3 regions of the Vibrio sp. 378 genome follow, and region 2 is predicted to be linked to each of the others. Evidence: predicted binding sites of a transcription regulator. Region 2 holds the regulator's gene; each other region holds the start of a gene.
The links. The regulator CRP, encoded in region 2, controls carbon source genes, mostly activating them, when cyclic AMP is high. The targets are predictions, from matches to a motif close to TGTGANNNNNNTCACA.
Positions count from the first base shown of each region.

Region 1: recB (exodeoxyribonuclease V subunit beta) is a predicted target of CRP. The motif match lies at 4,717-4,732, and genes of this name have one in related genera.
Region 3: ectA (diaminobutyrate acetyltransferase) is a predicted target of CRP. The motif match lies at 8,453-8,468, and genes of this name have one in related genera.

Region 1 covers NZ_JAWOUO010000006.1:265,331-276,505, forward strand. Annotated here, with positions in the region: gene R7Q48_RS13600 (DUF3413 domain-containing protein) at 1-779, opposite strand, end outside; gene recC (exodeoxyribonuclease V subunit gamma) at 1,032-4,523, shown strand; gene recB (exodeoxyribonuclease V subunit beta) at 4,851-8,525, shown strand; gene recD (exodeoxyribonuclease V subunit alpha) at 8,525-10,672, shown strand; gene R7Q48_RS13620 (hypothetical protein) at 10,707-10,895, opposite strand.
Region 2 covers NZ_JAWOUO010000020.1:28,819-39,993, reverse strand. Annotated here, with positions in the region: gene slyD (peptidylprolyl isomerase) at 1-346, opposite strand, end outside; gene R7Q48_RS22075 (YheV family putative zinc ribbon protein) at 439-639, opposite strand; gene kefB (glutathione-regulated potassium-efflux system protein KefB) at 673-2,469, opposite strand; gene kefG (glutathione-regulated potassium-efflux system ancillary protein KefG) at 2,453-3,046, opposite strand; gene R7Q48_RS22060 (ABC transporter ATP-binding protein) at 3,256-5,175, shown strand; gene R7Q48_RS22055 (TIGR02444 family protein) at 5,172-5,660, shown strand; gene R7Q48_RS22050 (hydrolase) at 5,748-6,755, shown strand; gene R7Q48_RS22045 (YheU family protein) at 6,789-7,001, shown strand; gene R7Q48_RS22040 (phosphoribulokinase) at 7,127-7,996, shown strand; gene crp (cAMP-activated global transcriptional regulator CRP) at 8,237-8,869, shown strand; gene R7Q48_RS22030 (DUF1338 domain-containing protein) at 9,006-9,797, opposite strand; gene astD (succinylglutamate-semialdehyde dehydrogenase) at 10,046-11,175, opposite strand, start outside.
Region 3 covers NZ_JAWOUO010000007.1:245,616-256,790, reverse strand. Annotated here, with positions in the region: gene proX (glycine betaine/L-proline ABC transporter substrate-binding protein ProX) at 63-1,070, opposite strand; gene proW (glycine betaine/L-proline ABC transporter permease ProW) at 1,063-2,148, opposite strand; gene proV (glycine betaine/L-proline ABC transporter ATP-binding protein ProV) at 2,153-3,340, opposite strand; gene R7Q48_RS15090 (DUF294 nucleotidyltransferase-like domain-containing protein) at 3,777-5,657, shown strand; gene R7Q48_RS15085 (3'-5' exonuclease) at 5,654-6,403, shown strand; gene R7Q48_RS15080 (BCCT family transporter) at 6,596-8,254, shown strand; gene ectA (diaminobutyrate acetyltransferase) at 8,569-9,102, shown strand; gene ectB (diaminobutyrate--2-oxoglutarate transaminase) at 9,137-10,402, shown strand; gene R7Q48_RS15065 (ectoine synthase) at 10,417-10,803, shown strand; gene R7Q48_RS15060 (aspartate kinase) at 10,890-11,175, shown strand, end outside.

The DNA.
Region 1 (11,175 bases), on a different contig from region 2:
CACGCGTCAACCAAGATAAACAAGACATTGGGCTGTTTCTCTTTGCTTTGCACTTGAATCGGCGCAAGCGGGTAGTTGAGTGAGCTACGTTCAATGTTGGTTAACTCTACGCGGTTCTTCGATGCAATGCTCTCATCCACTAGGTCGTGTTTGTAAATAAATTTACGAGCCGTCAGCGGGTAGTAAAGTGGCCAGTTATTCGAAAACTGACTGACTTCATCTTCGTAAAGGGCATTTTTGTACGCATGAATCATCTGTGTGCTGAGCAATACAGCAAACCAGACGCTGATCAAAACGAACTTAGCTCGGCTTTGTGCCAGTTTATTACTTACCCAAACGGTACAGGCGAGCCCGATCACCAGAACGGTAACTTCACTGACGAAGATAAGCCAACTCATCCACGAAATATCGAAGACATCACCGCCACCTTCGAAAAACATACGGATTAATAGAGCGTTGATGTGAAGTTTGTATTGCTGAAAAACGAGGATATCGACTTTAAACATGATCAATAGACAGATCGCGATAGCGATCACGATGCCTTTGAATACTCGAGTCGGTAGAAAAGAGAGCAATAAACTCAACAACATAAATGGAAGAGCGATCAAGCCCAGCCAGCCATATTGAGTCGAAACCAAATAGTAACCTTGCAACAAGGTTAGCGGTTCATTCTGATTGTTAGACAACACAAAAGGATAACAAGCGATCGACAGGTACACTGCAAAGCAAGCAAAAAAAGCAATCAGCCAAGCGCTGTTGGAAGACAGTTTGCGAAACATACTTTTTGTTTGTTTATAAATTATGGGTAGAGGGAGTATAAAACAGTGTTTTTTATTATGGAATAGTTGCGACGAATGTCACATTTTGTATGGAAGTGTCAGACTTGATTGACATGTGAAAATTCAGAAGATTCATACTCTATTTGAGTGATATATAACCTTTTGTTTTTTCCGAACGCGAGATCACTGCGGGTTTAAATGGGGCTGTGCTAAGCTAGCTAACAGTTTCAATCGGCGCTCGGTATTCCCAATTTGTTTACTGTTTATCACTCCAACCAAGTTGACGTTCTTAAATCACTCCTTGTCGAACTGATTCGAATCAGTCCGCTGGAAAACCCGTTCGAAAAAGAACAAATTCTGGTTCAAAGTCCGGGCATGTCCCAGTGGCTAAAAATGGAATTGGCCAAAGAGTTTGGTGTTGCCGCGAACATTGATTTTCCGCTTCCTGCTACCTTCATTTGGGAAATGTTTACGCAGGTGTTGCCAGACGTGCCAAAACGCAGTGCGTTTAACAAAGAAGCGATGACTTGGAAGTTGATGCATCTGCTGCCGGGGCTTCTCAACCAAGACGTGTTTTCGCCGTTAGCGCAGTACCTCAAAGATGACAGTGATCACTCTAAGCTGTATCAACTGGCTGAGAAAATTGCCGATATTTTCGATGGTTACTTGGTGTATCGTCCGGAGTGGATCGCAAGTTGGGAAGCAGGGCAGAGTGTGCCAGAGCTGGAAGATGAGCATCCGTGGCAGCCGATCTTATGGCAAGCGTTGTATGATCACACTGTGTCATTAGGGCAGTCTCCTTATCACCGTGCCAACCTTTATGAGCACTTTATCGACACGTTAGAGAGTTTTAACGGCAATTTTGACCATTTACCCAAGCGTTTGTTTGTTTTTGGCATTTCTTCGTTGCCGCCTCGCTATATGGATGCGCTAAAAGCAATTGGTGAACACATCGACGTGCATCTGATGTTCACTAACCCTTGTCGTTATTATTGGGGTGAAGTTCGAGATCGCAAATATCTGGCTCGTTTGGCGGCGAAACATCGTCAGCACGTTGTGTGGCAGGACGATCACTCGGAAGTGCAAGGTGAAACTGAGCAACTGAAAGGATCACTGGAAGATAATGTGATCGATGAGCTGCACACCGATGTGGTCGGAAACAGTCTGTTGGCATCCATGGGTAAACTCGGGCGCGACAATATGTATCTGTTGTCTCAGCTGGAATCTCATGAAATTGAAGCCTTTGTTGATGTTGAGCGCGACAGTCTGCTCCATCAATTGCAAGCGGATATTCTCAATCTTGAAGAACATCAAGATGACCAACAGATTGAAAACAGTCATCACAAACAAGTGGTTAGCTTGGGTGATAAATCACTGAGCCTACACGCTTGTCACAGCCCGATGCGTGAAGTGGAAGTGCTGCATGATCAACTATTGGCGATGTTCGATGCTGACCCAACGTTAAAACCGCGCGATATTATCGTGATGGTCGCGGACATCAACGCTTACAGCCCTGCGATTCAGGCGGTCTTTGGTAACGCGCCGGGTGAGCGTTTTATTCCATATTCGATTTCTGACCGAACCGCCGATCAAGAGAGCCCAATTCTGGCCGCATTTATGCAGTTGGTGAACTTACCCAATACGCGCTGTTTGGCATCAGAACTACTCGAACTTCTGGAAACTCCGGCGATATTAAAGCGTTTTGAACTCAGCGAAGGTGATTTCTTACAAGCTAAACAATGGGTTGAGGAATCGGGAATTCGCTGGGGGTTGGACGCCAATACCGGACGCGAATTTGAACTGCCGGAAACCCGTCAAAACACATGGCAATTTGGTATTCAACGCATGTTGCTTGGCTACGCGATGCCAGAATCCGCAGGCTTGTTTGAAACCGAGCAAGGCAGTTTGTCTCCGTACAACGAAGTGCAAGGCATGGGCGCAGAGCTGGCGGGCAAGTTGGCACACTTTATCCAACAAATTAGCACTTATCGAAGCAAACTTTCTCATGTTCAAACTATCGATGGTTGGCGAGAGACTTTGGTTTCACTGCTGGATGACTTCTTCTCGGTTGAGTTAGAAGGCGAAATGGCACTCAAATCCATTCGCGATACGCTCAGCCAACTCAAAGAGCAATTAGCTGATGCCGCATTTGATGATGCGTTATCGCCGTCGATCATCAGCCAATACCTTCAAAACAAATTATCTGGCACACGAGTCAGCCAGCGCTTCCTTGCTGGTCAAGTGAACTTTTGTACCCTGATGCCTATGCGATCTATTCCGTTTAGAACCGTATGTCTACTGGGGATGAATGACGGCGTGTACCCGCGTTCCATGCCGCCAGAAGGCTTTGACTTGATGACGGGAAGAACCAAACCGGGCGACCGTTCGCGCCGAGATGATGACCGTTACCTATTCCTCGAAGCAATGCTATCGGCACAGCAAACGCTCTACATCAGTTATGTTGGCCGTTCAATCCAAGACAATACCGAGCGAGTGCCTTCGGTTCTGGTTTCTGAGCTGATGGAATACTGCCACCAAAACTATTGTTTAAGTGGTGATGAAGCGTTGCCCGTTAATGAGTCTGGCGACAACTTATTAAATGCGTTGGTGAATACCCACGCCATGGTGCCGTTTAGCCCAAGTGCGTTCCAAGGCATGCACGCCAGCTACGCGAAAGAGTGGATTCCAGCGGCATTGACTCAAAGCAGTCAATCGCAAGGCTATGTTCGTCCTGATTTTAATCGGGCATTAGACGACTATCTGTTAGGAGCGACGTTCCCACTTGAGCTCGACTTAGTCGAGTTGCAACGTTTCTGGCGCTTACCTGTGCAGTATTTTTTCAATCGTCGTTTAAAAGTAATCTTTGAACCGCCACTGCCGGTGATGGAAGACGACGAACCCTTTGTTTTAGGTGGTTTGGAAAGCTATCAAATGCGTGATGAGCTGTTAGAAACCTTGCTTGAAACGACATTGATGCAGCCAGAGAAAAAAACAGAGGTGCTTAAACACTTTATGAGTCAACAGCGCGCGCAAGGCAAACTGCCGGTGGGGGCGTTTGGTTATATCGAGTTTGAAACCAACCGAGTTCAGGCGGAAGAGCTGGTGGACAAACTGGCGTTTTTATCTGGTGCGCCTCAAGACGATTTGGAAATCGACCTGACGTTTGACTCTTTGTTTGAGCGAAATGAAGGCGAAGAGAAAAACGTTCGCCTGACTGGTTGGCTGACTCAATGCTACCAATCCGGTTTGATTCGCTACCGAAGCGGTAAGATTCGAGCGCAAGATTACCTTGCAGCGTGGATCGATCACCTTGCCATGTCGGCGTCGGGTTATGCCAAGAAAACTCATCTGATTGGCTACGATCGTAAAGAAGGCGCGCTGCATTTGATCTACCCAGAAATTGCCGATGCTCAGTATGCCAAACAGCTACTGACTGAATTAGTTCGCTTATTCTTCGAAGGCATGACTAAGCCTTTGCCTTATTTCCCGAAAACGGCGTTGGCTTGTGTTGAAGCGGGCTTTAGCCGCGGTCAGTGGGTCGATGACGAAGAGAAATCTTTGAAGAAAATGGCTGACGCATTCAATGATGGCTTCATGAGCCCGGGCGAAGGCAGTAATGCGTACATCTCTCGAATTTGGCCTGCTTGGAATGATGAGTTGGCCTCAGAAGTTCGTTTGCTGACAGCATTAGTACTGCAAGGTGCGCGCTTAGCGGTTCAAGACGCTGATGATGTAAAAGCGTAATAAAGACAGCTGGATAAAGAGAAGGAAGAGTAGGGTGGCCGCCAGAAAATCATTATTTTTTGTAGGGCGTTCGCTGTACGGCCACAAGGTCAGAGGGACCATGATACTTTTGTTTAATTCATTTGAGTTGTGCCGCCAAAAAGGTTTGGCTTATCTCGTGGGGCGCATACTAACGGTACGTCTTATGGATAACCGTGAGAAAGATCTCACAAAGCTCTAAATTATCCAACTTGTTAAACATATTAATAGAATTTTTAACTATAGATCACATTTATTAGGTGATACGTCCTAGTAAATAATCCGGAGAGATTCAGCGTTATGGATCAAATGTCAGGTGCAGAGTGTCCTCTACATACGTTAGACCGCACAGAGCAACCTCAACCAACGCCACTAGAACCGATGACGTTTCCTCTGCACGGTGCGAGGTTAATCGAGGCATCAGCAGGTACAGGTAAAACCTTCACTATTGCAGGTTTATATCTGCGTCTTTTGCTTGGTCATGGCAGCGCGGAAACTCGACATCGCGTACCGCTTACGGTCGACCAAATTCTGGTTGTAACCTTTACCGAAGCGGCAACTGCGGAATTACGCGATCGTATCAGGGCAAGAATCCATGATGCGCGAATCGCGTTTGCGCGTGGACAGAGTTCCGACCCGGTGATCCAACCTTTGCTTAATGAGTTTGACGATCACAAGCAAGCCGCAGAAATTTTATTGCAGGCAGAGCGTCAGATGGACGAGGCGGCGGTCTACACCATTCACGGTTTTTGCCAACGTATGCTAACGCAAAATGCGTTTGAATCTGGCAGCCGATTTAATAACGAGTTTGTGACCGATGAAAGTCACCTAAAAGCGCAAGTTGTAGCCGATTACTGGCGCCGCAATTTCTACCCGTTGCCATTTACCTTGGCTGGAGAAATTCGCCAGCTATGGGGCTCTCCATCTGCGTTATTGTCTGACATCAGCAATTACTTAACTGGTGCGCCGTTAAGCCTTTCTGTTCCGGCAATGAAAGGCAGTTTGGCTGATCTTCATACTGAAAATTTGAAAAAAATTGATGAATTAAAAGCACAGTGGCGAGAAAGCCAAGATGACTTCTTAACGCTAATTTCAGGTTCAGATATTAACAAACGCAGCTACACCAAAAAGTCTCTGCCGACGTGGTTGGAGGCGGTAAACGCTTGGGCGGCAACGGAAACTACAGGTTACGATTATCCAGACAAGCTGGAGAAGTTCGCGCAAAACGTCTTGTTGGAAAAAACACCGAAAGGCAGTGCGCCGCAGCATGCGGTATTTGAAGCCATTGAAACATTTCTTACCAACCCAATCAGCTTAAAAGCGCCACTGCTTGCTCATGCAATTGAACATTGTCGTGTGATGCTGGCTAACGCGAAAAATCAAAAACAGTGGCTCTCTTTTGATGATTTGCTGACGCAACTTTCTGCTTCTATCGATACGGACGAAAGCGAGCTTTTAGCGGCGCGTATTCGTACTTTGTATCCTGTCGCAATGATTGACGAGTTCCAAGATACCGACCCGCTTCAATACAGTATTTTCAGCCGTATTTATCTGAACAACCCAGAATGTGGTTTGTTTATGATCGGTGACCCCAAGCAGGCGATTTATGGCTTTCGTGGCGCAGACATTTTCACTTACATCAAAGCGCGTAACCAAGTAAGTGCCCACTACACGTTAGGAACCAACTGGCGTTCTAGCGCAGATATGGTGCAGGCGGTAAACCAAGTATTTGCTTTGCCTGATAGTCCATTTATCTATGATTCGGACATTCCGTTTTTACCCGTTAAGTACAGTCCCAATGCCGAAAAACGCATTTGGACTATGGGTGGCCAAAAGCAACCAGCGCTGACTTATTGGTTGCAAGAAGCGGACGATAAACCGCTACCAAAAGGCGAGTATTTGACTCGAATGGCAGAGGCGACCGCAAGCCAAATCCAAACCATTTTGACGCAGGCTCAACAGGGGCAAGCGTGTCTGGTGAATGGCGAAAAACAGAAAGCGGTTCAAGCGGGCGATATCGCGGTGTTGGTTCGAACAGGTAGTGAAGGTCGAATGGTCAAACAAGCGCTGGCAGACCAAGGCATTGCCAGCGTGTATCTGTCTAACCGAGACAGTGTGTTTACCAGTTCGGTGGCGCAGGATTTACAGCGTTTGCTGCAAGCGGTGCTGACTCCAGAAAATGACCGTGCGCTGCGTGCAAGTCTTGCTTCTGAGCTGTTTGCCCTCGACGCAGCAAGTTTGGATGCACTTAATAACGATGAAGTGGTGTGGGAAAACGCCGTAAACGAATTCAAAGAATATCGCAAACTTTGGGTTCAACGTGGTGTGCTGCCGATGTTGCGCGCGGTGATCAGCAAACGCCATATTGCCGAGCGATTACTAGAAGAAGGTGCTAGTTCACAGGGTGAGAATGGTGAGCGAGTACTTACCGATTTAATGCACATCGGTGAACTGCTTCAACAAGCCAGTAATGAACTGGATAGCGACCACGGTCTGCTGCGTTGGCTCGCTCAGTCTATCAGTGATGCGGAAAACGGTTTGGGTGGCAGTGATGACCAAATCCAACGTTTAGAATCGGAACGTAACTTAGTGCAGATCGTAACTATTCACAAATCAAAAGGCTTGGAGTATGACCTCGTGTTTCTGCCGTTTGTGTTCAGCTATCGAGAAGCCAGTGAAGCCAAATATTACGATGCAGCCAATGACCGCACGGTACTGGATATCACTGGCAACGATGCGTCCATGAAGCAAGCGGATAAAGAGCGTTTGGCGGAAGACTTACGCTTGATATACGTGGCGTTAACGCGTGCTGTGTATGCGTGTTTTATTGGAGCCTCGCCTTTGCGCAATGGCCGTTCGACCAAAGAGCCAACCGGCGTACACCGCAGTGCGATTGGCTATTTGATTCAAAATGGTCAAGAAGGTGGCATTAACGATTTGTACCAAGGTTTAACAAAGCAACAAGACGAGCTTGATTGTGTCGTTGTGGCCGATCCGCCGCAGCAACTCGAAGAGAAGTACGTAGCGCCACAAGAAGAAATACACGATCTTAGCGCGAAAGAGCTGCAAAACCCTATCGATAGAAACTGGCGCATCACCAGTTATTCTGGCTTGGTCAAGCAAGGCTCTCATCACGCCGAGCATGATGCCACGATTGAGATTACGGGTTTTGATATCGACTCATCTGAAGAACAAGACGAAGCGGATTTGGTGGAGCCAGAGCGTTCTATTTTTACCTTCCCTCGTGGTGCGCGTCCGGGTACGTTCCTGCACAGCCTGTTTGAGGAAATTGAATTTACTCAGCCAGCCACGACGGAAGAGAATACACAAATCATCCTTGGTTTGATGGAAAGCGAACAGCTCGATGAAGAGTGGTTACCCATTTTACAGCAATTGATTGATACCGTACTCGCAACGCCGTTGGATGGTAAGTCTTTGCTGCTGAATCAAAAAGCACCGTCGCAACGTTTGGTGGAGATGGAATTTTTGCTGCCGATTGAAGTTTTGTCTGCACCGGCGTTAAACCGAGTCATTCAACGTCACGATCCGTTGTCGGCGAAAGCGGGGGATTTAGGTTTCCAAACCGTGCAAGGTATACTCAAAGGTTTTATCGACTTGGTGTTTGAACATCAAGGTAAATACTACGTGCTTGACTGGAAATCGAATCATCTTGGCGACGATGTGACGAGCTACCATGGTGAGGCTCTGAAATCGGCGATGGCGGATCACCGCTACGATTTGCAGTATCAGATTTATGCGTTAGCACTGCATCGTTTCCTAAGCAGCCGATTGGCGAATTATCAATATGATCATCACTTCGGTGGCGTGTATTACTTGTTCTTGCGCGGCATGGATGGGCAGAGTGACCACGGCATTTTTGCCGCGAAACCAACCTTAGACTTCTTACAAGAGATGGATCGTTTGATTGATGGTCAAGTACTTGAAACGCGCTCAACTCAAGCCGGGCAGATGGAGCTACTTTAATGACGACAAATCACAATCTTCATTCTGGCCAAGATAGTCTATTGGTAGTGCTGGAACGCTTGGCGCACAAAGGCGCTATTCGTCAGCTCGACTACCAATTCGCCTGTTTTATTGATTCTCAAACGCATGATGAACAGTCGGATAGCCAAGCAATGGCGTTTATCGCTGGTGTTGTCAGTAGTGAGCTTGGCAAAGGACATATCTGCCTGTCTCTGTTCGATGCACAAGGGCAATCTACGGATTTAGCCAGTAAGCTAGGGCTGTTTGGTGAGTCGGCATTGGCGCTCAACACACAGCTACAAGTTATAGACTGGATAGAACTATTACAAAATTCCAGCTTGGTCGGCGCGCAAGGAGAAGCCTTGCCGTTGATGTTCGATGGCGAGCGTCTGTATCTGCACCGCTATTGGCATTATGAAGTGACTCTGGCGGAAAAGCTTAATCACTTGGGCGCCGCAGTTAACTTGCAACCACAAGAGTTTGCGCGATTATCCGAGTTGCTCAACCATTTATTTGCACGCCAATACCATTTTCTGTTTAACGCGTTAGGCAAAGCAGTAGAAGCGGGAAGCAGCAACCAAGTGTTGCGTCAACAATTGGTGTGTGACCACCTTGATGTGGTCGCAAGCGAATCGTTGGATTGGCACGCCATTGATTCCGTGCTTAGCAATGCGCGCAAGGTTCAGGATTTGCAGCAACTGGATGAGCTGGTGCCACTTTCTGCTTGTGTGAACTGGCAAAAAGTCGCGGCGGCGGTTGCGTTAACTCGTCGATTTGCTGTGATTTCTGGTGGTCCTGGTACGGGTAAAACGACGACAGTAACCAAATTGCTTGCTGCTTTAATTGAACAGGCGACGCACGAGAAAAATCTAACCATCAAGCTGGTGGCCCCAACGGGGAAAGCGGCGGCGCGATTAACCGAGTCCATTGGTAAAGCAGTGCAAGAACTGCCAGTTTCTCCGGAGCTAAAAGTCAAAATTCCGACTGAATCGAGTACCTTACATCGATTGCTTGGCGCGATTCCTAATAGCGCAGAATTTCGTCACAACAAGCAAAATCCACTGCATTTGGATATTTTAGTTATCGACGAAGCGTCGATGGTTGATTTACCAATGATGTACAAAGTGGTCGATGCCTTACCGAAGCATGCGCGGCTGATTTTGTTAGGTGATAAAGACCAACTTGCCTCAGTTGAAGCAGGGGCTGTGTTGGGTGATATCTGTTCGTTCCATGCATTGGGTTATGGCAAAGAGCAGGCGTCAGCCATCGCAAAACTGACAGGTTTCGATACTTTAGCCCATACGGGGAACAGTGCCTCCAGCATTGCCGATAGCTTATGTATGCTGCAAAAGAGCTACCGATTTGACGCTCGCTCAGGCATTGGTCAGTTGGCAAAAGCGGTTAACTCAGGTTCTGCTGCGAGCGTAGATAGCGTCTGGGCGCGTGACTTTTCCGATATCGAACATTTCGCACTAAGTAGTCAACATTACAACCAAATGATGCAGACGTTGGTGCAGGAATACGGTCGTTACCTCAAACGCATTGGACAACAGGAAACTGATCCTAAAACCGGAGAGCCAGAGTCGCTAACGCACAAAGCCAAAGCGGCGTTAGATACCTTCAACCAATGCCGACTGCTGTGCGCGATCCGTGAAGGTGACTTCGGTGTGGCTGGGCTAAACCAACGCATCGAGAAAGCGCTCGCGGCGCGCAAGTTCATTCAAGTTCAGGATGAAATTTGGTACCACGGCAGACCCGTCATGGTTACGCGTAATGATCACGGTTTAGGTTTGTATAACGGTGATATTGGTATTTGCATGCGAGATGACACTGAAGAAGAACCGCGTTTGAAAGTCTTTTTTGAGTTACCTGACGGCAGTGTGAAATCGGTCTTACCGAGCCGAGTACCTGAACATGAAACGGCTTACGCCATGACCATCCATAAATCGCAAGGCAGTGAATTTGATTACACCCTGATGATTTTGCCACCAGACTTTAGTCCGATATTAACCCGTGAGTTGATTTACACAGGCATTACCCGCGCGAAAAAGCGTTTAGCTCTTTACGCCGAACTCAATGTTCTGAAGCGAGGCATTAAGGTGAAAACCACTCGCGCGAGTGGGTTAGTAAAGCGGCTTACCAACTAAAACAAGAAGACCGAGCTTATGGCTCGGTCTTCTTTTATGCATGTTTTGCAAACGCATTGGTAAAAGACACGCTGCGTATTTTGTATTGCTGTTGATAAGCAAGAATAAAATCTCGGATAGCGTCATTTACGGGAAAAACACAGTGTACGTCTAGGCCTTCTAAAAACTGATTGTCAGCCATATCCCAGAAACTTTGAAGCGAATTACAAATGATTGTTTTCATAACAGTGCTCGTCTCGGCTTATTTAAAGTCAGATTAACAACTGTCCTTGGTGTGCAATACGGAGCTAACTAGTTTTTCAATTGCCCAGTATTTTAGGGTGAAGGCTACATTACATCACCTAGATCCATTCGTATTGGTTAAAAACCAATCACTAGCGAGCAGAGTATAGCCAACCAAATGTATATTTAAAAGATAAAATTGGAACGAAAATCAAGCAATGGTTTGCGTATTGCTAAGTTGGTGTTTATATGATGACTCGCTAGCTCGAAGCAGGATTTAT
Region 2 (11,175 bases):
CGTTGCCGTCAACTTCTGTTACTTCAACAGGGATTGGACCTTGGTCAGTGTCAGCTAGGAAGCGCATGCCCACTTCGATTTGCTCAACGCCTTGGAACACGTCCGCAGGAACGCGCTGTACTAGCGCATCGTTGTGCTCACCGTAAGCTTCTTCAGGAGCTACCGTTACTGAGAACTTGTCGCCAGCCACTTTACCTTCAAGTTCTTTTTCAAGACCTGTGATTAGGTTGTTGTGACCGTGAAGGTAATCTAGAGGTGCTTCTGCTGTTGATTGATCAACAACGACACCGTCTTCCATCATTACTTTGTATGCAAGGCTTGCAACAACGTTCTTTTCAATTTTCATACTAACTCCAGGGAGATTAATTGACTTAACCTGAATGGGGTTAAGTACTGAGATATCTGGGTGTATTATGGGGATCAATTATCGAAGTTCAATTACTCCGGCTTAAAAATTCCGATCATTTCCTGATCTGAGTGTTTATTTTTCTCTACAGATTGTGGTTTACGCTGCTCTGTAAACTCACACTCGACACACTCAACTAATTCGATGTTATTTTCAATCCACCAGCGCAGGGTATCTTGCTGGCTGCAATTTGGGCAGCTAGCGCCGGCAATAAAACGTTTCTTGATTTTCACGCTATTTCCTTAGCTTGAGTCTTGGCTCAAGTACTACTTCCAATGATTAGGTGACTGATGGTCGCTCTCCATTTCACGACCAAATATTTCTTCTAGCTCTTTGCGGGCCTCTTTCGCCCTTTGAGCTAATTTCTTATCTTCATTGTGTTGAGGCAATAAGTCCTTAAGCATAGCATTATCCAACTTGCGAAAATGTGCTTCTGCCCGCTTTGCTTGATAAGGATGCATACCCAGTTCTACGAGCGCTTGGCGACCGAGATCTAGCGCCCCTAAAAATGTTTCACGAGAGTAATTCTCTACACCATGACTCATTAACTGGTAAGCCTCGACACGGCTTCTTGCTCGAGCTAACAACTTAAGTTTCGGGAAGTGCACGCGACAAATGTCCACGATGGCCATCACCTCATCAGGTGAATCAGTACAAATAACCAATGCTTCCGCTTTATCAGCGCCAGCTGCCCTCAATAGGTCAATTTGTGTAGCATCGCCATAAAACACTTTGTAACCATACTTACGTAATAGGTGGATTTGGCTGGCATCACTTTCTAATACTGTCACTTTGATTTTATTGGCATACATTAAACGTCCGACGATCTGACCGAAACGTCCAAAGCCTGCAATGATAACACGTGGTCGGCGATCCACGACTTTCGTGGTCATGCCCTCTTCTTCTTGATTCAGGGTATGAGCAAACCACTTCTTTTGTCCCATCAGCAAAAGAGGAGTCGTCACCATGGATAGACTGACCACCACCAACAGAAACGCCACTTGCTCTTTGGACAAAATGCCCTCTTGGCTCGCCGCGGTAAATATGACAAAGGCAAACTCACCGCCTTGGCTCAAAATTGCAGCCATACGGCTTCTCGCTTTGGCTCCGACACGGGCAGCTCTCGCCAATGCATACAAAACCAAACCCTTAACCACGACCAAAGCCACCACCGCACCGAGAATCTCTAAAGGGTGTAATGCCAATAACCCCAAGTTTACCGCCATGCCCACCGCAATAAAGAATAACCCCAACAACAGACCTTTAAATGGCTCGATAGCGATTTCCAGCTCATGGCGATACTCACTCTCTGCAAGCAAAACGCCTGCTAAAAAAGTCCCCAATGCCATCGAAAGGCCGAGCTTTTGCATCACGACCGAAATGCCAAGCACGACTAAAAGTGCAGCAACGGTAAAGAGCTCACGAACGCCGCTCATCACGACAAAACGAAATAGCGGACGTAGTAAAAAGTGACCACCAATCAACAGTGCTACCACACTGCCTAAAATAGTGAAGACATCCAACCAACTTCCACCACTATGCCCGCCTGCTAGCAAGGGCAACATCGCCAGCATCGGGATCACTGCAATATCTTGAAAGAGCAGCACCGCAAAACCAGATTGCCCCGTTTCGGTACCATTAAGCCCTTGCTCTTCAATGACTTTAAGCGCAATCGCCGTCGAGGACAGCGCCAACCCCATCCCGATCACCAAACTCACTTGCATGCTTACGCCAAACATACTGACGACACTACCAATCACGGCGGTCGTGACCACAACCTGCGCACCGCCTAAACCTAAAATCGGCCCTCGCATCTGCCACAATTTTTTAGGGTTTAATTCCAGCCCTATCAAAAACAGTAACAACACAACCCCAAGCTCGGCAAAATGCAAAATGGCATCAACGTCGCTAATTAAGCCAAGCCCCCATGGGCCAATCAACACACCAGCGAGTAAATAACCTAAAACCGAGCCAAGCCCAAGGCGCTGAGCAATCGGCACCGCAATAACCGCAGCCGAAAGAAAGACCACACTGCTTTGAAGAAACTCACTGGTGATCGCCATACTGACCTCCTCGATCTGCCGCTTGCCAGTTTTCAAGTGGGTTACTCAGCCATCCACGGTATAACTCGGCATGTTCGTAGCGTTCAATATCCGAAACATTTCTTGACCAATACAACACCAGAGGTTCAATCCAGTGCATTTGGCATAGAGCTGCCGTCAGTTCAAACGGTTGCAAGATTTGCTCAAGTGGGTATTTGTTGTACCCCTTCGCACTGAAGGCTTCTTCTTTACCACCTGTTGTAATGACACTGCGCCAGTATTTTCCTTCTAGCGCCGCACCTCCGCCAAACGCAAAGCCTTTACCTAACACTCGGTCTAGCCACTCTTTTAACAGGGCTGGACATGAATACATATAAAGTGGGTGGTGAAATACAATCACATCGTGAGCGAGTAACAACTCATGTTCGTAATTCACATCAATAAAGAAATCAGGGTAAACACCGTAAAGATCGTGCACAGTGACGTGATCAAGCGACTGAGCTTTTTTTATCATCACTTGATTGGCAATCGAGTTATGTGGCTCTGGATGAGCATAAATGACCAGAACTTTTGGGAGAATAGACGGTGCAACAGCCAAATGGTCGTCCTTGTGGTTATTTTTATCCGTTATCAAATTGTTATACTTTTTTGTACAGCATAATGCAATTAAAGCGAATCAATCGACTTTTCCGGCCAATACCCCTACTATTCACCGCTAGATATATACCCAAGTGGCTTTAAAAACGATTGAAACCACTTCGCTATGTAACCAAGCAACGCGCACTGCGCAAAGTGAATGAAAACTTTATGATTACCTTCTCTGATATTCAGTTACTGCGTGGCGGTAAACCTCTTTTAGACCAAGCTTCTGCGACTATTCACCCTGGCGATAAAGTCGGTCTTGTGGGCAAAAACGGCTGCGGTAAATCAACGCTGTTTGCCCTACTGAAAGATGAACTGTCAATTGATGCTGGCTCATTTAGCCAACCTCAACACTGGGAGTTGGCCTGGGTCGCACAGGAAACGCCTGCGCTAGAGCGCACTGCACTGGAATACGTCATTGATGGTGATCGCGAGTACCGCGCTCTCGAAAAGCAGTTAGCTGAAGCAGAAACACAAGACAACGGAACCCTAGTTGCCGAGATACACGGTAAAATTGAAACCATTGGTGGTTACAGCATTCGCGCTCGCGCGGCAGAACTGCTCGATGGTTTAGGGTTCAGCCAAGAGCAAATGAGTTGGAGTTTGACCCAATTCTCGGGTGGTTGGCGTATGCGTCTTAACTTGGCTCAAGCGCTATTGTGTCGTTCTGATCTACTGCTACTCGACGAACCAACCAACCACTTGGATTTGGACGCGGTAATGTGGTTAGAGCGTTGGCTACAAAACTACCCTGGCACGCTGATTCTGATCTCGCACGACCGAGACTTCCTTGATCCAATTGTTGGTCGCATCATTCACATCGAGAATCAGCAGCTGAACGAATACACGGGTAACTACTCGTCATTCGAAAACCAACGCGCACAAAAGATGGTGTTGCAACAAGCGATGTTTGAAAAGCAACAGAAGCAGATGTCGCACATGCAAAGCTACATCGACCGCTTCCGTTACAAAGCATCAAAAGCACGCCAAGCCCAAAGTCGTATCAAAGCTTTGGAGCGCATGGAAAAAGTACTGCCAGCTCAATTCGATAACCCATTTAGCTTTCAATTCCGTGAGCCAGCTGCGCTGCCAAACCCAATCATGATGATGGATGAAGTATCTGCAGGTTACGGTGACAACCTCATCTTAGAGAAGATCCGCTTAAACTTGGTTCCTGGCAGTCGTATTGGTCTACTCGGCCGTAATGGTGCGGGTAAATCGACCTTAATCAAGCTGCTCTCTGGTGAACTTAACGCGCAAGGTGGTGACCTAACTTACTCACAAGGCGTGAAAATTGGTTACTTCGCTCAGCACCAGTTAGAAACGCTTCATCCTGAAGAAACGCCGCTGCAACACATGATGCAAATCGCACCCGATCAAACCGAACAGCAGCTACGTGATTACCTAGGTAGCTTTGGCTTCCAAGGTGACAAAGCACTAGAAAAAGTTGCGCCGTTTTCTGGTGGCGAAAAAGCCCGTTTGGTATTGGCTTTAATTGTGTGGCAAAAGCCAAACCTGTTGCTACTTGATGAACCGACCAACCACTTAGACTTGGACATGCGCCAAGCACTTACGATGGCACTGCAAACATTCGAAGGTGCGATGGTGATTGTTTCGCACGACCGCTATTTACTGCGCGCTACGACCGATGACTTGTATTTAGTGCATGATCGACAAGTTGCTCCGTTCGACGGTGATTTAAATGACTATTATAAATGGTTAACCGAACAACAAAGAGCGGAACGCAAAGAAGCGCAGGCTGCGCAGCCAAGCAAAGATACGGCCAACAGCGCAGCTGCGAAGAAAGAGCAAAAACGTCGCGATGCAGAGTTTCGAAAACAGACAGCGCCAATTCGCAAAACGCTGACACAACTAGAAAATAAAATGGATAAGTTAGGTGCTGCACTGGCCGAAGCTGAAGAACAATTGGCGGACAACTCACTGTATGCGGCCGAAAATAAAGCTAAACTTAACCAAGTGCTGGCACTTCAAGCTTCCAGTAAAGCTGAGCTCGAAGAAATTGAAATGGAATGGATGTCTGCTCAAGAAACGTTGGAGCAGATGGAGCTAGAGTTTAATCAATGAGTAATCAACACGCTGAATACACACTCACCCTAGAACACCTTTGGCAGTTTAGTCTGCAATTTTATGGTGTGCGAGAAGTGAAAGAGGCGTGTTTATCATTACAGAACAACTACCACGGTAACGTGAACCTACTCCTGCTGCTCAGATGGCTCGATGAGCAGCAACTCATTTTCCAAGAAAAAGACTGGCCCTTGGTGCAAGACTGTCTAGGTAGGAGCGAAACTTTACTTCACTCCTTTCGCGACCTTCGTCGCCACCTTAAGTCTCAAGTCAATGACGCTTTGTATCGTGAGACCTTGCAGTTTGAGCTGCAACTAGAAAAGCAGCAACAAGCGGATTTGGTGGACTGCATTAACTCACTTGCACTACTCAAAAATGATGGTGACCCACTGACGTTGAGATACTGTCGTCAACTCGGTGGGGAGCATTTGCAGCAAGCCTTTGCTATTCCGGTGCCAAACATTCAACCACCAAAACGCCCATAAATCTGTAGAATACCTATAATCTTTATAAAGGATTATATTAATAAGTTCTTCAACGGACACCGAAGGACCGCATAAGAGCAGTTAGGTATGACACAATTTTTCGCAGCCGCCGGGATCAAAAACCCGCATCTCCAAACGCTTTTGCCGCGTTTTATTCGCAAAAAAGCGTTATTTACGCCGATTTGGCAAACCCTCGATACATCCGATGGCGACTTTCTCGATCTCGCGTGGAGCGAGGACCCAACCCAAGAGCCTGCACAAAAAAAGCCGATTTTTGTTTTATTTCATGGGTTAGAGGGGTGCTTCTATAGCCCTTATGCCAATGGGCTAATGAATGCATTTGCTCAATCTGGATGGCTGTCGGTGATGATGCATTTTCGTGGCTGCAGCGGTAAACCAAACAAAAAAGCACGAGCTTATCACTCGGGAGAAGTGATGGATGCTCGTTACTTCCTAGAGCACCTTGAACAACGTTTTCCTGATAATCCCAAAGTTGCAGTTGGTATTTCTCTTGGCGGTAACATGTTGGCGAATTATTTAGCCCAATATAAAGACCACCCTATTTTGAATGCAGCGACTATTATCTCAGCGCCTTTAGACCTAGCGGCGTGTGCGAACCGTATAGAACAAGGCTTTTCAAAAGTGTATCGCCGTTACCTGCTTTCTTCACTGAAACGTAACGCGTTACAAAAGCATCATCTACTGCATGGTGAGCTTGCGCTGTCCTACAACTCAATAAAACGTGTCACAAGATTGTATGAATTCGATGATTTGATCACGGCACCACTGCACGGTTTTAAAGACGCACAAGATTATTACGATCAATGTTCTGGCTTAAGTAAACTACAGCAAATCACGCTACCCACACTGATCATCCATGCCAAAGACGATCCGTTCATGACCGATGATGTGATACCGAAGTTTGTTTTGCCAGATAACATTGATTACCGTCTCTTTGAACACGGTGGCCATGTTGGCTTCCTAACAGGAACGGCGTTAAAACCTAAGTTTTGGTTGGAGGAAGCGCTGCCCGCGTATTACGAAAGTATCGCCGCAGATTACCTTTCTGCTGTATCCAAGCAACGAACGCAGTAAACTAGCCGCTCATCATAAAAGTTAGAGGTATTTATGATCATTCCATGGCAAGACATTGCGCCGGAAACATTGGAAAACTTAATTCGTGAATTCGTCTTACGCGAAGGAACGGATTACGGAACCGTTGAGGTTTCTTTGCAAGACAAAATTGATCAAGTTAAAGCTCAATTGGAAAAAGGTGAAGCGGTTATCGTGTTCTCTGAGCTACACGAAACCGTCGATATTCAACATAAAACAAAATTTTAGACCCTTCACATTTTACCGTATCCCACTCGATGACAAGGTATTGTTACGTGCTATAGTGGGATATCGACCGTGCAGTAGTAACTCTACTGCACATTACAGGTAAGTAATTTTCGACAAGGTTTGTCATGTCAGCTAAACACCCAATTATTGCGGTTACTGGTTCGTCCGGTGCCGGCACGACCACTACATCTGAAGCCTTCCGTAAAATGTTCAATATGATGAACGTTAAACCCGCATGGGTTGAAGGCGATAGCTTCCATCGCTTTACTCGCCCAGAAATGGACATCGAAATTCGCAAAGCCCGCGAGCAAGGTCGACACATTAGCTACTTTGGCCCACAAGCTAATGACTTCCCGGGATTAGAAGAGTTTTTCCGTAAGTTCGGGCATGATGGTACTGGCAGCGTGCGCCGTTATCTGCACACGTTTGACGAAGCGGTTCCCTACAATCAAATGCCAGGCACGTTTACACCGTGGCAAGACTTACCCGAAAACAGCGACGTGCTGTTTTATGAAGGGTTACATGGTGGCGTGGTCGATGGCGATGTTAATGTTGCTCAACATGTGGATTTCTTAATTGGCATGGTGCCGATTGTGAACTTAGAGTGGATCCAAAAATTCGTACGTGACACTCGCGATCGCGGCCATTCGCGTGAAGCGGTAATGGACTCAATCGTGCGATCCATGGACGATTACCTCAACTATATCACTCCGCAGTTTTCTCGTACTCACATCAACTTCCAGCGCGTACCGACCGTTGATACTTCCAACCCACTTAATGCAAAAGGCATCCCTAGTTTGGATGAGAGTTTTGTGGTGATTCGCCTACGCGGTATCAAGAATGTCGACTTCCCATATCTGCTGGCCATGATTGATGGCTCATTCATGTCACGCCACAACACGATTGTCGTACCCGGCGGTAAGATGAGCTTTGCAATGGAGCTCATAGTTCGGCCTATCCTACAACAGCTCATCGAAACAGGGAAAATTGGCTAAAAACCTGCCTGCGAAGATGTTTACTTTTCATACCGTGATCATGTGCACAGTTTTGCTTACAAAATCTCAATCATGGCACGATTAAAATCAAGAAATCGTTTTCGAAAAAGGATACTATTTCTTACCGAAACACAAGAGAGCTTGCAGCATATAAAAAGTGCTCTTATTCTAGTAGGCCTAATTCAGGCTTAGCTAAAATATGGATAGCGCAAGCGTACCCTGCAGAGGAAGTGAGATATTATGGTTCTAGGTAAACCTCAAACCGACCCAACATTAGAGTGGTTTCTTTCACACTGTCATATTCATAAGTACCCTTCAAAGAGCACGCTAATTCACGCGGGCGAAAAGGCAGAAACTTTGTACTACATCGTTAAAGGTTCTGTTGCGGTTCTTATCAAAGACGAAGAAGGTAAGGAGATGATCCTTTCTTACCTAAACCAAGGAGACTTTATTGGTGAACTTGGTCTATTCGAGGAAGACCAAGAGCGCACAGCTTGGGTTCGTGCTAAATCTCCTTGTGAAGTTGCTGAAATTTCTTTCAAGAAGTTCCGTCAGCTTATCCAAGTAAACCCAGACATCCTAATGCGTCTTTCTGCGCAGATGGCTCGTCGTCTTCAAGTAACTAGCCAAAAAGTGGGTGACCTGGCGTTCCTAGACGTAACTGGTCGTATCGCTCAGACGCTTCTGAACCTTGCAAAACAACCAGACGCAATGACTCACCCAGACGGCATGCAAATAAAGATCACTCGTCAAGAAATCGGTCAAATTGTTGGCTGTTCTCGTGAGACAGTAGGTCGTATCTTGAAGATGCTAGAAGAGCAGAACCTAATCTCTGCTCACGGTAAAACCATCGTGGTTTACGGTACTCGTTAATCTCGAACTAGAGTGACACGAACAAAATTATAAAAGCCACCAATGGCAACATTGGTGGCTTTTTATTTGCTCATGACCAAATGAGATAGGGTGCAGCGAACACTAATGAGTAAGCTTAACAGGTTAACCCTAAAACTTAGCCATTCGTACTTTCAAAGATTTTGTCAGCTGAAGCAGCCACGAAACCTGGGTACAAATCACCATTTTCCATCGGATAGCGCTTAGCAAATTCATAAAACCCGCCAGGGATAATTTCAGTGCCTTCGCTAAAACGAACCGCTACTTTATCTGCCATGGTCGATGACTGCTCTAGCAACACCTCAGGAGTGCCCTTCACTTCACCACCATTTTCATTAATGGTAAACCCAGCGGTACGCAGATGATTGTTTACCTGCTTCACTTCTTCATATTCATTGAGCTGGTTAACGCTCACCGTGAAGTGGTTTGCTCCGTAACCATGCGCCGCAAGCCAAGATGCGTACTCACTTTCTTTAGCCAACGTTTGGTAATCAGCAAAGCTTAAATCCCACAAGCGTCCACCATGTAAGAATGCGCTATCGTTCAGCTTGTCAGCATCGACTTGTGCCACCAAATTTTTCACAATCTCTTGTAGCTCAGGCGAGCACTCTTCAACTTTTAGCTCACTAATAAATACTTTAGGTTGCTTCGGATCTGGGTGCTCATAGTGCTTAGCAACCAGCTTTTTGCTTTCGAAAACGTAATCACCACACGCCTTGTAACCAATAGCTACAAATGGCTTAGCTAGAGTTTCAATACCAAGAGGCGCGATATTGAAGGTACGTAAAGCTATATGATCATTAATCAGAGGCTCATCTTCTTGAAGCAGCTGATGCACTTTAGCAGCCGAAGGGCAAAGACGTTGAATGTAATCTTGCCATAGCGATTCAAATAACACATCGGGCGTCATAACGACTCCTTGTTACGAGATGTAGAGTTTAAAGGTAAGCGGAAGTTGGCTGCTCGTTCACAACAAGAGTTGTCCAGAATAATGAACGAGCAACCATCAACCTGTGACGGTAAATGCCAGTCAGTCAACACGCTTTTCCGAGTCTTTGCTCACTTTTCGTGTTCTGCCAACGATCACTACAACCCATACCTAAATGATGCGCCGGCAAGGTGAGCCGCAATGCATAGTTGCGACTCTATAATAAAAACTTATAGCGCTACACCTGGACTCAATGTTGCAGGCAAGACAGTTTCTTGACCTTCCATTGATGCCATTGGGTACGCACAGTAATCTGCTGCGTAGTAAGCGCTTGGGCGCAAGTTACCCGACGCCCCCGGACCACCAAATGGCGCATCACCGCTTGCACCAGTGAGCTGGCGGTTACGGTTCACGATACCTGCACGAATGTGGTCAACGAAGTATTCCCACTCTTGGTCGTCGGTTGAAACCAAACCAGCAGATAAGCCAAAGCGCGTATCGTTTGCTAGCGCCACGGCTTTATCTAATCCTTCGTAGCGCACCACTTGCAGAAGTGGGCCGAAGTATTCTTCATCTGGTAACTCAGCAATGTTCGTTACATCAATGATGCCAGGAGAAACAAACGCCGCCTCTCCTGCTTTCGCTTCAATCAAGCTTTCACCGCCAAGAGACTGTAGATTAGCTTGTGCGTCAAGAATAAACTTGGCTGCCGCGACCGAAATTTGCGGTCCCATAAATGGCGCAGGTTCTGCAAATGGTTGGTCTACGCGAATATTGCGTGTCGCTTCAACGAGTTTGGTGATAAGCGCATCGCCTTTTTCACCCAATGGCACATACAAACGACGAGCACACGTACAACGCTGCCCAGCACTGATAAACGCTGACTGGATGATGGTGTAAACCGTGGCATCCAAATCACCATATTTATCAGAGATCACCATCGGGTTATTACCACCCATTTCTAGTGCGAGCATCTTGCCCGGTTGACCCGCAAATTGACGGTGTAATACATGCCCCGTATTTGCGCTACCCGTAAACAGTACGCCATCGATGCCTTTTGCGTCAGCGAGCGCGATACCAGTTTCTTTCGCGCCTTGAACAAGGTTAATCACGCCTTTCGGCAGACCGGCTTCTTCCCATAGCTTCATTGCCAATTCACCCGTCCATGGCGTTTGCTCAGACGGTTTGAAGACTACCGTGTTACCAGCCAGTAGCGCAGGCACAATGTGACCATTTGGTAGGTGGCCTGGGAAGTTGTAAGGACCAAACACCGCCATCACGCCCAATGGGCGGTGGCGCAATACGATTTGGTTGCCTGCTGCTTCACGGCTCGCCTCACCAGTGCGGTCATGATAAGCGC
Region 3 (11,175 bases), on a different contig from region 2:
TTTGTGTAAAAAAAGAGCCAGTTGATAACACCAACTGGCTCTAGAGATTGATAAAGGCATGATTACATTGCGGCTTTCTTCGCTTCTTCGACCCATGCGTCGAACTTTTTCTGGTTCGCTTTGATCCAGCCATTTACATGAGACTCGATGTCCGCTGAGCTGTTCTTACCTTGGCTCATCATCATATTCTGAGCACTAACATCATTGATATTTAGTTTGATGATTTCAAACAGCTTTGCAGCAGCAGGGTTGTTTTCTGTAAACTCTTTATTGGCAACGATGCGCATAGAGTTCATCTCGAAGCCGTAGTTCTTACCGTTCTCTAGTGTCGTATCAATGTCCTTACGCTCACCAGGAAGTGAAGAGAATGGCACTTCTAACCACACAACATCTTTCCCTGGAACTAAAACGCCACTTACCCAGTACGGTGTCCAAGTGTAGTAAAGAATCGGATCGCCTTTTTTGTAACGTGAGATCGTATCAGCGATAATCGCTGCGTAGTTACCTTGGTTGTGTGTTACTGTGTCACGGAGTTTGAAAGCATCCAACTGATGTTCAACAACCATTTCACAACCCCAACCTGGGTTACAACCAGTTAAGTCCGCTTTGCCATCGCCGTTTGCATCGAATAGCTTCGCCAATTTTGGATCTTTTAACTGACCAATGTTCGTGATGTTATATTTTTCCGCGGTTTTCTTATCGATCAAATAACCTTGCGCAGCACCACTTACGTATTGGCCTTTACGGAAGAACTTATCATCACCGCCAGACATCGTGTACTTATCGGCGTGAAGAGGGAACCAACCAACCGCTAAGAAAGTAGCATCACCTTTAGCAATAGAGGTGTAGCCTACGTTGTAGTCCACTTCTTTGGTCGGTTTAACATCGTAACCAAGCTCTTCAAGTGCGCGGTTTACGATCAACGTTTGAAATGTTTCTTCTGCAACGGTTGATTGAACAGGCTGAACAGTGACACCTTCACCCGGTAATTCACTTGCCACACCATAAGTTGAAAATGCGATAGTACTTAGAGCTCCAACAGAGAGCGCTTTCTTCCATGAATTATTCATTGATGTTTCTCCTAAGTTTTAGATCGTCTTGGTTCGTCTTTGTTTTCAGTTTTAATAGGTATGAAACAGGACCTGTGTGATACCAGCGAAGTTTAGTGTTGCCCGCATTAACCCCTAACACCTGGGTGATACGGTCTAACAAAATCGCAAGAATAACGATGCCTAAGCCACCAACGGCAGCAAGACCCATATCAAGTCGGCCAATACCACGAAGTACCATTTGGCCTAAGCCGCCAACAGCAATCATTGAAGCAATCACTACCATAGAAAGTGACAGCATTAAGGTTTGGTTTACACCTGCCATGATGGTTGGTAACGCCAATGGTAACTGGATGCGATAAAGCATCTGTTTTTTGTTTGCCCCGAAAGAGTGGCCAGCTTCGATAAGCTCTTCAGGTACTTGCTGAATACCCAAAATAGTCAGGCGCACAACGGGAGGCAGGGCGAAAATGATCGTTACTACTACGCCAGGAACGTTACCAATACCAAACAACATAACAATTGGTACAAGGTAAACGAACGCGGGAGTCGTTTGCATTGCATCTAATATTGGCCTAACAAATTTGGCAGCGGTTTGGCTCCTTGCCAACCATATCCCCATTGGTAGCCCTATAAGCAAACAGAAGAAAACGGCGGTTAACACCAGTGCTAGCGTTGTCATCGCTTGTGACCACGCACCAATTAGGCCAATGAAAACAAGGGATACAAGAGTAGAAAAACCAAGTTTTACATTGGAAAACTGCCACGCTAGCAAAAATAAAATGAGTACCATTATAGGCGCAGGTGTAGACACCAAAGCAGTTTCAAACGACGTTAGAATAAAGTCGATTGGAACTCGTATTGCTTGGAAAACAGGTCGACCATGTTCCACCAGCCAGTTCAAACCGGACTCTACCCAGCTATCGAGGGGTAAAACCGCATCTTGGAATGGGTTCATAATATCGAATGGCGCTTGCTCTACAGTTTCTGAGTTGAGCCAATCATTACTTGGTGCGGCCTCTGTACCTTGCGACCAAGGATCATCTTGCGCAGGAGCAGTATTTGACCAGGGATCATTGTTAGTTTGCTCTGAAGACATCGTGTTAATCCTTATCTAGTGTTTGTAGAAGACGTGATTTAGTCACGACACCAAAGTAAGTTCCTTTCTCATCTACGACAGGCACGGCATAAGGAACACCAGCAACCAGACCCAAAATGTCATTAATTGACTGATCAGGCTGAAGAGTAACTTCATCCGGTAATTGAGCACTGGCTAACGAACGGTTTTCTTTATGAGCCAAACGTAGTGAATCAAGAGATACGATGCCGGAATATCGGCTAGATTTATCGACGACAATGCCGTAATCACGGTCGTGATCCATCAGAATCTGCATCGCAGAGCCTGGACCGTCATTTTCCGATTTCTTAAAAACAGCCGCTGGCTTCTTGCGCGCGATATCTTTTGCTGTCAAGACACTTGCGATGTTTACGCCGCGGAAAAACGCTTCGACATAATCATTTGCTGGACTGTGTAATATTTCATCAGGTGTACCAACCTGAACAACCTCACCGTTTTGCATGATGGCGATGCGGTCGCCAATGCGCATTGCTTCATCCAAATCATGAGAAATGAAGACAATTGTGCGTTTGTCATCGTTCTGTAGACGAATAAGCTCATCTTGCATCTCAGAACGGATCAATGGGTCTAAAGCGGAAAACGCCTCGTCCATTAATAGGATGTCAGGATCACAAGCTAACGCTCTCGCTAAACCAACGCGCTGTTTCATACCACCGGATAATTCGTCAGGGAAAGATTCTGCATAAGGGTCTAAACCCACTCTTTCTAAGGCGGAAAGGGCACTTTTCTGACGCTCATTAACGTCGATGCCGGCAAGTTCTAAACCAAAGGCGGCATTTTCAATCACCGTCATGTGTGGCATGAGTGCGAAACTTTGAAACACCATTGAGATATTGTTACGACGAACTTCTCGAAGTTCATTTTCGGAGATGTGGGCGATATCTCTTCCTTTGAGATAAACACTACCTTTAGTCGGCTCAATGAGCCGGTTAAGAAGTCGAACAAGGGTGGATTTCCCGGAGCCAGAAAGGCCCATGATTACGAAAATTTCCCCTTCATTTATGGTGAGAGATACATCGTTTACGCCGACTGTTAAACCTGTCTGTTCAAAAATACCGTCTTTATCGACGCCTTTGTCGATAAGCGAGAAGGCTCTCTCTGGGTCTTCTCCAAACACTTTATACAGTCCCTTAACTTCCAGTATGGGATCCATGTTATCTGTCCTTTTTCGTGTGTTTATAACTGTTTAACGATTTGTACTCTAATTAATTTTAGTTCAACTTTCAACGAAAGGGGGTTGGTTAACTAGTTCTGCCGTGCATAGAGAATTCGTTGAGCAAGGTATGTTCAATTCTTATTTTTATATTTAAAACAATTGCTTGAGATGTGTTTTTATTCGCCATGATGTTGCCCTGACGTAGGGTTGAATTTATTTTGAATTTTTTTGTACATTTCAACTCAACTCGCTTGCATAGATATAAGCTGTGATAGCTTAGAACTCTACATATAAAAGGTTAGAGCTCTAATTTTTGGTTAAGGCTTGGTCCTGTGAAATCGGTTAGGTACTGTTATCCTTAGATTTATTTATTGCTTGATTTCACTCAGGGTGATATTTATCGCTGTAGTTTAGGCAACGTATGGAATAAAAAATGGAAGCCGAACAGTTAGAAGTGCTCAATTTCATTAGCCAGTACCCACCTTTTGATGACCTACCTGAAGAGCAGCTTAGAAAAATTGCTCTCAATGCCGAGGTTGCATACTTTCGGCAAGGAACAAAAATCCTTAACTTCGGAGATACGATCCGCGACTTGTATATGGTGAGAAGTGGGGCGGTAGAGATTTATCGACGTAAAGGTGAACTCTATAACAGGATTGATGCTGGTGGACTGTTTGGTCAGATGGGGTTGTTGATGAACAACCGCGTACGGATGCCAGCCAAAGCGATAGAAGACACTCTCGTTTACTGTATTCCGGAAAACATCTTCAATGAACTTTGTGATGAGTTTGAAAACTTTGCGGACTACATGGAACTGGAAGATAGCGCTCGTTTGCGAAGCGCAATATCTAGCCGCTCCGAAAGCAATGACTTTACCACCGCTAAGGCACGTAAAATCTTAGCAAGAGATCCAGTAACTCTGGAGGCAACGGCTTCAATTCAGGAAGCTGCGATACTAATGGCAGAGGAAAATGTCACCTCTCTGCTCATTATTCGCCCGACAGAGGAGCTCACAGAAGAAGATGACGAACAGCTGCTTGGAATATTGACTGATCGCGATCTTTGCATTCGCGTACTAGCTCAGGGTATTGATACCAATATTCCAGTGAGTGAGGTCATGAGTTATGACGTGGTTTCATTGGATTATAACGCCTATGTGTTTGAGGCCATGTTAACCATGTTGCGTTACAACGTGCATCATTTACCAATTTTAAAAGATAAAAAGCCGATAGGAATTATTGGTATGACGGACATCGTTCGTTACGAATCTCAGAACAGCCTATTGCTAGTGAGCTCTATTTTTCAGCAAACCAGTGTCGAGGATCTCAAGCAGGTTTCTGAACAAGTAAAAGACTGTTTCGTAAGAATGGTCAATGAAGATGCCAACGCGCACATGATTGGTCGAGCCATGTCGGTTATAGGCAGTAGTTTCAAACAACGCCTCGCTGAATTAGCTGAGCAAGAGTTCGGCCCAGCGCCCATTCCTTATTGTTTAGTCGCAATGGGTTCAATGGCGAGGGATGAGCAGCTAATTGTAACGGATCAAGATAACGCGCTTATTCTCGATAACAGTTATGACGTTGAGATTCACGGAGAGTACTTTGAAAAGTTTGCTAAATTTGTTTGTGATGGTTTAGCGGCATGCGGCTATGCTTATTGTACTGGAGACATTATGGCTACCAACCCAGAATGGCGAAAAACTCGTGCAGAATGGGAAGAATGCTTTGGAAACTGGATAGACAATCCAACCCCTGAGAGATTGTTAAATAGTAATATCTTTTTTGATCTCCTCGGTGTGCATGGGCGAGTGAAATGGGCGGAGCAATTAAGCAGCTTTATTGTGAGACGAGCGAAAAGAAACAACCGCTTTCTTGCTTGTATGGCGTATAACGCAATACGTAGGACGCCTCCACTGGGCTTTTTCAAAGACTTTGTGATGGAGAAAGATGGTCGTCATCGCAACTCGATTAACTTGAAGCGAAGGGGGACGGCTCCGTTGGCCGATTTAATACGGGTGCATTCTTTGGCAATCGGTTCGCGATCGCAAAACTCTTTCGACCGTTTAGATGACATTAATGATGCTGGCATTTTACCGAAAGGTCGAGGTTTGGATTTAAGGGATGCGATGGAGCTAATCTACATGGTTCGAATTCGTCACCAAGCCCTTGATATAGAAAATGGAGAAGAGCCAGACAACAATATTGAGCCGGAGAACATGTCTGAATTTGAACGTCGAAACTTAAAAGCAGCATTTCAAATTCTAAGTAACGCACAGAACTTCATTAAGTTTCGATACCAGAGAAGTAGCAAATGATGTGGTTCTCAAAAAAAGTAGAAAAAGAACAGCCGTTGTTGGATACATCCCAGACGCCAGAGTGGTCAATGTTCTTCAAACAACTCGCTAAAGAAGCGAAAGACGAGAGGCTCAAACGCTACTATTCGACACCGATGGTTAATGGGGAAACACCAATTGAACAAGTGCCATTTGTCTCGGTAGACTTTGAGACAACAGGATTGAACTCGGAAGAGGATGTCATTCTCACGATCGGACTTGTGCCGTTTACTATTGATCGTGTTCAATGTAATGGCTCTGCTCATTGGGTCGTTAACCCAAACAGAGAGTTAAACCACGAGTCTGTCATTATTCACGGTATCACTGACTCTGAGGTTAAAAACGCGCCGCAGCTGTCTCAGATCTTGGGTGAAATATTGGATGCGTTGTCAGGCAAAGTGGTACTTGTTCACTACAAGAACATTGAAAGGCAGTTCTTTAATAACGCCTTGCTAAATAGCATCGGAGAGGGGATACAGTTTCCTGTTGTTGATACGTTAGATATTGAGTATGCGATACAACGCCGTGAATGCAGAGGTTTTATCAATAAGTTGAAAGGCAAGAAACCCGGTTCTGTACGATTAGGGCACGCTCGTGAAAGATATGGCCTCCCTGCTTATCAACCTCACCATGCCCTGACGGATGCGTTAGCAACTGCGGAGCTGTTTCAAGCACAACTGCAGTATCACTTTAATCGAAACATGCCAATATCTTCGGTTTGGCAATAGGCGTTATTTATGGTGAAAACAATAAAATGCAATGAGAGATAGGGGGCTTTAAGATTATGATGGCGGATTGAGTAACCGCTTATAAGAACAATGTTTTATGAACATGTGCTTGGTAGTGATGAAGACGTTTCATTACTCGAACTCCGACGAAAGTAATTTAAACTTGGTCACGTATTTTTAAGGAGATTATCCGTGAGCACCGATAATAACGGTGGCATTCAACGCCCCGATGGAAAAGTAAACGCAATAGATACTGACTATCAAATTGGTCAGGATAACGTTGCGCTAAAGGTAGGCCCATTTGGCCTTGATATTCACAACCGTGTTTTTGCAATTTCTGGCTTAGCAATCGTCATGTTTGTTGTGATAACACTATTATTCCGAGAACAGGTAGAGCCGTTTTTTGCAGACCTACGAGCGGGTTTGTTACACAATTTAGACTGGTTTTTTCTCGCTTCAGGTAATATTTTTGTCATTGTCTGTGTCGGATTGATCTTCACACCATTGGGCCGTGTGCGAATCGGTGGTACTGAAGCAACACCGGATTACTCCTATGCCGGATGGTTGGCAATGCTATTTGCTGCAGGTATGGGCATTGGTCTCGTATTCTTCGGGGTATCAGAACCGATGTCCCATTTTAGTTCTGCGATTGGTGGCGTGAGCGTTGAGAATGGTGTACGTACTGACTGGGCACCGCTAGGTGGTGCAGAGGGCGATGCAACTGCAGCTTCGGCATTAGGGATGGCTGCGACGATTTACCACTGGGCACTTCATCCGTGGTCAATATACGCGCTCTTGGCTCTTGGACTGGCTATCTTTTCATTTAACAAAGGTTTGCCACTCACCATGCGCTCAATTTTTTACCCTTTGTTTGGTGAGCGTGTATGGGGTTGGACTGGTCATATTATCGATATTCTTGCAGTGGTAGCGACGGTTTTTGGTTTAGCAACATCGCTAGGCTACGGTGCATCTCAAGCCGCTACGGGTTTGAACTTCCTGTTTGATGTCCCAATGACCAATACCACGCAGGTTATATTGATTATTGGCATTACTGCGCTCGCTTTAATCTCTGTTGTGGCTGGACTCGATAAGGGCGTGAAAATCTTATCTGAAATCAACATGGGTCTTGCAGCGCTGCTATTGCTATTTGTTATTGTTGTTGGCCCGACGATTGCGATTTTAACTGGTTTCTTCGAGAACATCGTTTCCTATGTGGCTAATATCCCCGCCTTATCTATGCCATTTGGACGAGAGGATGTGAATTACTCTCAAGGCTGGACGGCGTTTTACTGGGCGTGGTGGATTTCTTGGTCACCATTTGTGGGTATGTTCATCGCACGTGTGTCTCGCGGTCGTTCAGTTCGTGAGTTTATTATTTGCGTTATTCTTATCCCATCTTCAGTTTGTGTGTTATGGATGACGGCTTTTGGCGGTAACGCAATTAGCCAATACGTTAATGATGGCTACGAGGCGGTGTTTAACGCAGAACTACCTTTAAAACTTTTTGCCATGTTAGATGTTATGCCATTGGCTGAGATAACATCTTTTGTCGGCATTATCTTAGTCGTGGTGTTCTTCATTACCTCTTCTGACTCAGGATCACTGGTTATTGATACTATTGCTGCGGGCGGTAAGGTCGATGCACCAACGCCACAACGCGTGTTCTGGTGTACGTTTGAAGGTTTGGTTGCGATTGCATTGATGTTGGGTGGTGGTCTAGCTGCTGCTCAAGCAATGGCGGTGACGACTGGTTTACCATTTACTATTGTTTTGCTTGTTGCAACGGTATCTTTGATAAAAGGTTTGATGGATGAACCTCGTCCAAAGGCGGTTTCTAAGAAATCAAAATAACTAGTATCAGCAGTTAAATTATTGATAAAAGCGGTATGCGAAAGCATGCCGCTTTTTTTTGGATTTCTATTTTTCTCTGAGAAATGAACAGCATGGAAAATGGTCTTATTCTGGTTGTTTTTTGTACTGCGCATTTAGGTGACTATTTAATAAATTAGACCTCGAACTATTTTAACTTTTGGTTAATAGGTTTATTTTTGTGATTTGCATCACAAAAATACCGATAAAAAGGCGGATTATTTGATTTTTAGTCGCGAGGGATGCCCATAATAAAAAGGAAATTTAATTAGACCTCAAAGGATATGTATTTTCACATGATCACATCAGCACCTTGGGTCCTTTATCCAGAGATTGGAGAAGACTCAAGTAAAAAATGGATTTTTCGTGAGCCTAAAATCTCTGATGGTGACGACATTTACAGCTTGATTGCAGACTGTCCTCCATTGGACATGAACTCATCTTATTGCAATTTCCTACAGTCTACGCATTTCAGCAAAACCAGTATTTTGGTTGAGCAAAAAGGCGAAATCGCAGGTTTCATTTCCGGTTATCAGAAACCAGACGAGCAAGACGTTTTATTTGTCTGGCAAGTTGCAGTCTCACCTCGCTTTAGAGGTCATGGTTTAGCATTCCGCATGTTGAAAGAACTTCTCACCCGAGAGGAATTAGGCGGTGTTAAATCGGTAGAAACTACCATCACGGAAGATAATAAAGCCTCTTGGGCACTGTTCAAAAAGTTAGATGCGATGAACGGCAATTCTGGCCAAGTAAGCACATTTTTGGATGAAGAAGCCCACTTTAAAGGCAAACACGATACAGAATATTTGTATCGCATTCCTCTCAAATAATCCTCAAACAATAGGAATTAAAAACGGTCTCATCATGGATATTTTCAAAAAGCAGGAATCCAACGTACGCTCATATTCAAACAATTTCCCGGTCGTTTTTCGTAAAGCGAAAGGCTGCTGGCTAGAAACAGAACAAGGTGAACGATACTTAGACTTCCTTGCTGGAGCGGGATCTCTAAATTACGGCCATAACAATCCAGTACTAAAACAAGCGTTGCTTGAGTACATTGAAATGGACGGTATTACTCACGGTTTGGATATGCACTCAGAAGCGAAAGCATCGTTTCTGGAAGCGTTGGATACTTACATCCTTAAACCAAGAAACTTGGATTACAAGGTTCAGTTTACGGGCCCAACAGGCACTAACGCTGTTGAGGCGGCATTGAAGCTGGCTAAAAAAGTAAAAGGCCGCGACAGCGTCGTTGCGTTTACTAACGGTTTCCATGGTTGTACTGCTGGCGCACTGGCTGCAACGGGTAACCAGCATCACAGACAAGGTAACGGTTCTAGTCTAAGTAACGTCACTCGTATTCCATTTGAAGGTTACGCTGGCGTAGATGGTCTCGCGCTGTTCGAAACCATGCTAAATGATAACTCTGCAGGTATGGATAAACCAGCCGCTGTACTTCTTGAAACTGTGCAGGGTGAAGGTGGTTTAAATGCTGCTTCAAACGAGTGGTTACAACGTTTGAGCAAAATCTGTAAAGCCAATGACATTCTTGTGATTGTCGATGACATTCAAGCAGGTTGTGGACGTACCGGTACTTTCTTTAGTTTCGAGCCGTCTGGTATCCAACCGGATATCGTGACGCTATCGAAGTCGATCGGTGGTTACGGTTTGCCGATGGCTGTCGTATTACTTAAGCCTGAGCTTGACCAGTGGAAGCCAGGCGAGCATAACGGTACGTTCCGTGGCAATAATCACGCCTTTATTACTGCTGCAAAAGCACTAGAAATTTACTGGGCAAACGATGATTTTGAAACACACATCAAGCAGTGTTCAGACAAGGTAAGTGCTGTTATTGACCGTTGTGTTCGTCGCTTTCCACAAATGTTTGTGCAGAAAAAAGGCCGCGGCATGATGGTTGGTATTGAATGTATCAATGGTGACATGGCATCTGAAATTGCGAAAAACTGTTTCGAGAATGGAATGGTGATAGAGACAGCGGGTCCAGACGATGAAGTTGTGAAGTTCTTCTGTCCACTAACCATCAGCGAATCAGAGCTAGATCAAGGACTAAGCATCTTTGAAAATGCAGTAGAGACTATCGCTGCGAAACATTTCAAACAAGCATCTTAATAAGGATTTTAATTATGATCGTCAGAACTCTAGATGAATGCCGCAACAGCGAACGACGTGTTGTTTCAGATAACTGGGAAAGTGTCCGCATGTTGTTGAAAGACGACAACATGGGTTTCTCTTTCCACATCACAACGATTTATGAAGATAAAGAAACTCATATTCACTATCAAAACCACCTTGAATCGGTGTTTTGTATGAGTGGTGAAGGTGAGATTGAAGTTGTAGGTGGAGAAACGTACCCAATCAAACCAGGTACATTATACATCCTTGATAAACACGATGAGCACTACTTGAGAGCTTATAAGAATAAAGAAATGGTAATGGCGTGTGTGTTTAACCCACCGATTACTGGCGCTGAAGTGCACGATGAAAACGGTGTTTATCCTCTCGTTGACTAAAAGATGATGGTGGGGTGCTTTGCCACCCCACACTTTACTATCTCTTCTTTTTTCTTTTTAAAGTTACCAATCAAAAAAGGCTTATCATGACATTTACCGTAGAAAAAATCGGCGGTACATCAATGACAGCATTTGATGCTGTTCTCGACAATATTATTCTTCGTCCCAAAACACCATACAATCGTATTTTTGTCGTATCTGCATACGGTGGTATGACCGATGCGCTGCTCGAGTGTAAAAAAACCAGTAAACCAGGCGTTTATCAGCTTATCGCGAAACGCGACGACAAATGGGAAGAAGCGTTAGCGTACGTTGAAAGCCGTATGTTGCTGACCAATGAAAATATTTTTGCGGACCCAATGAATCGTATCC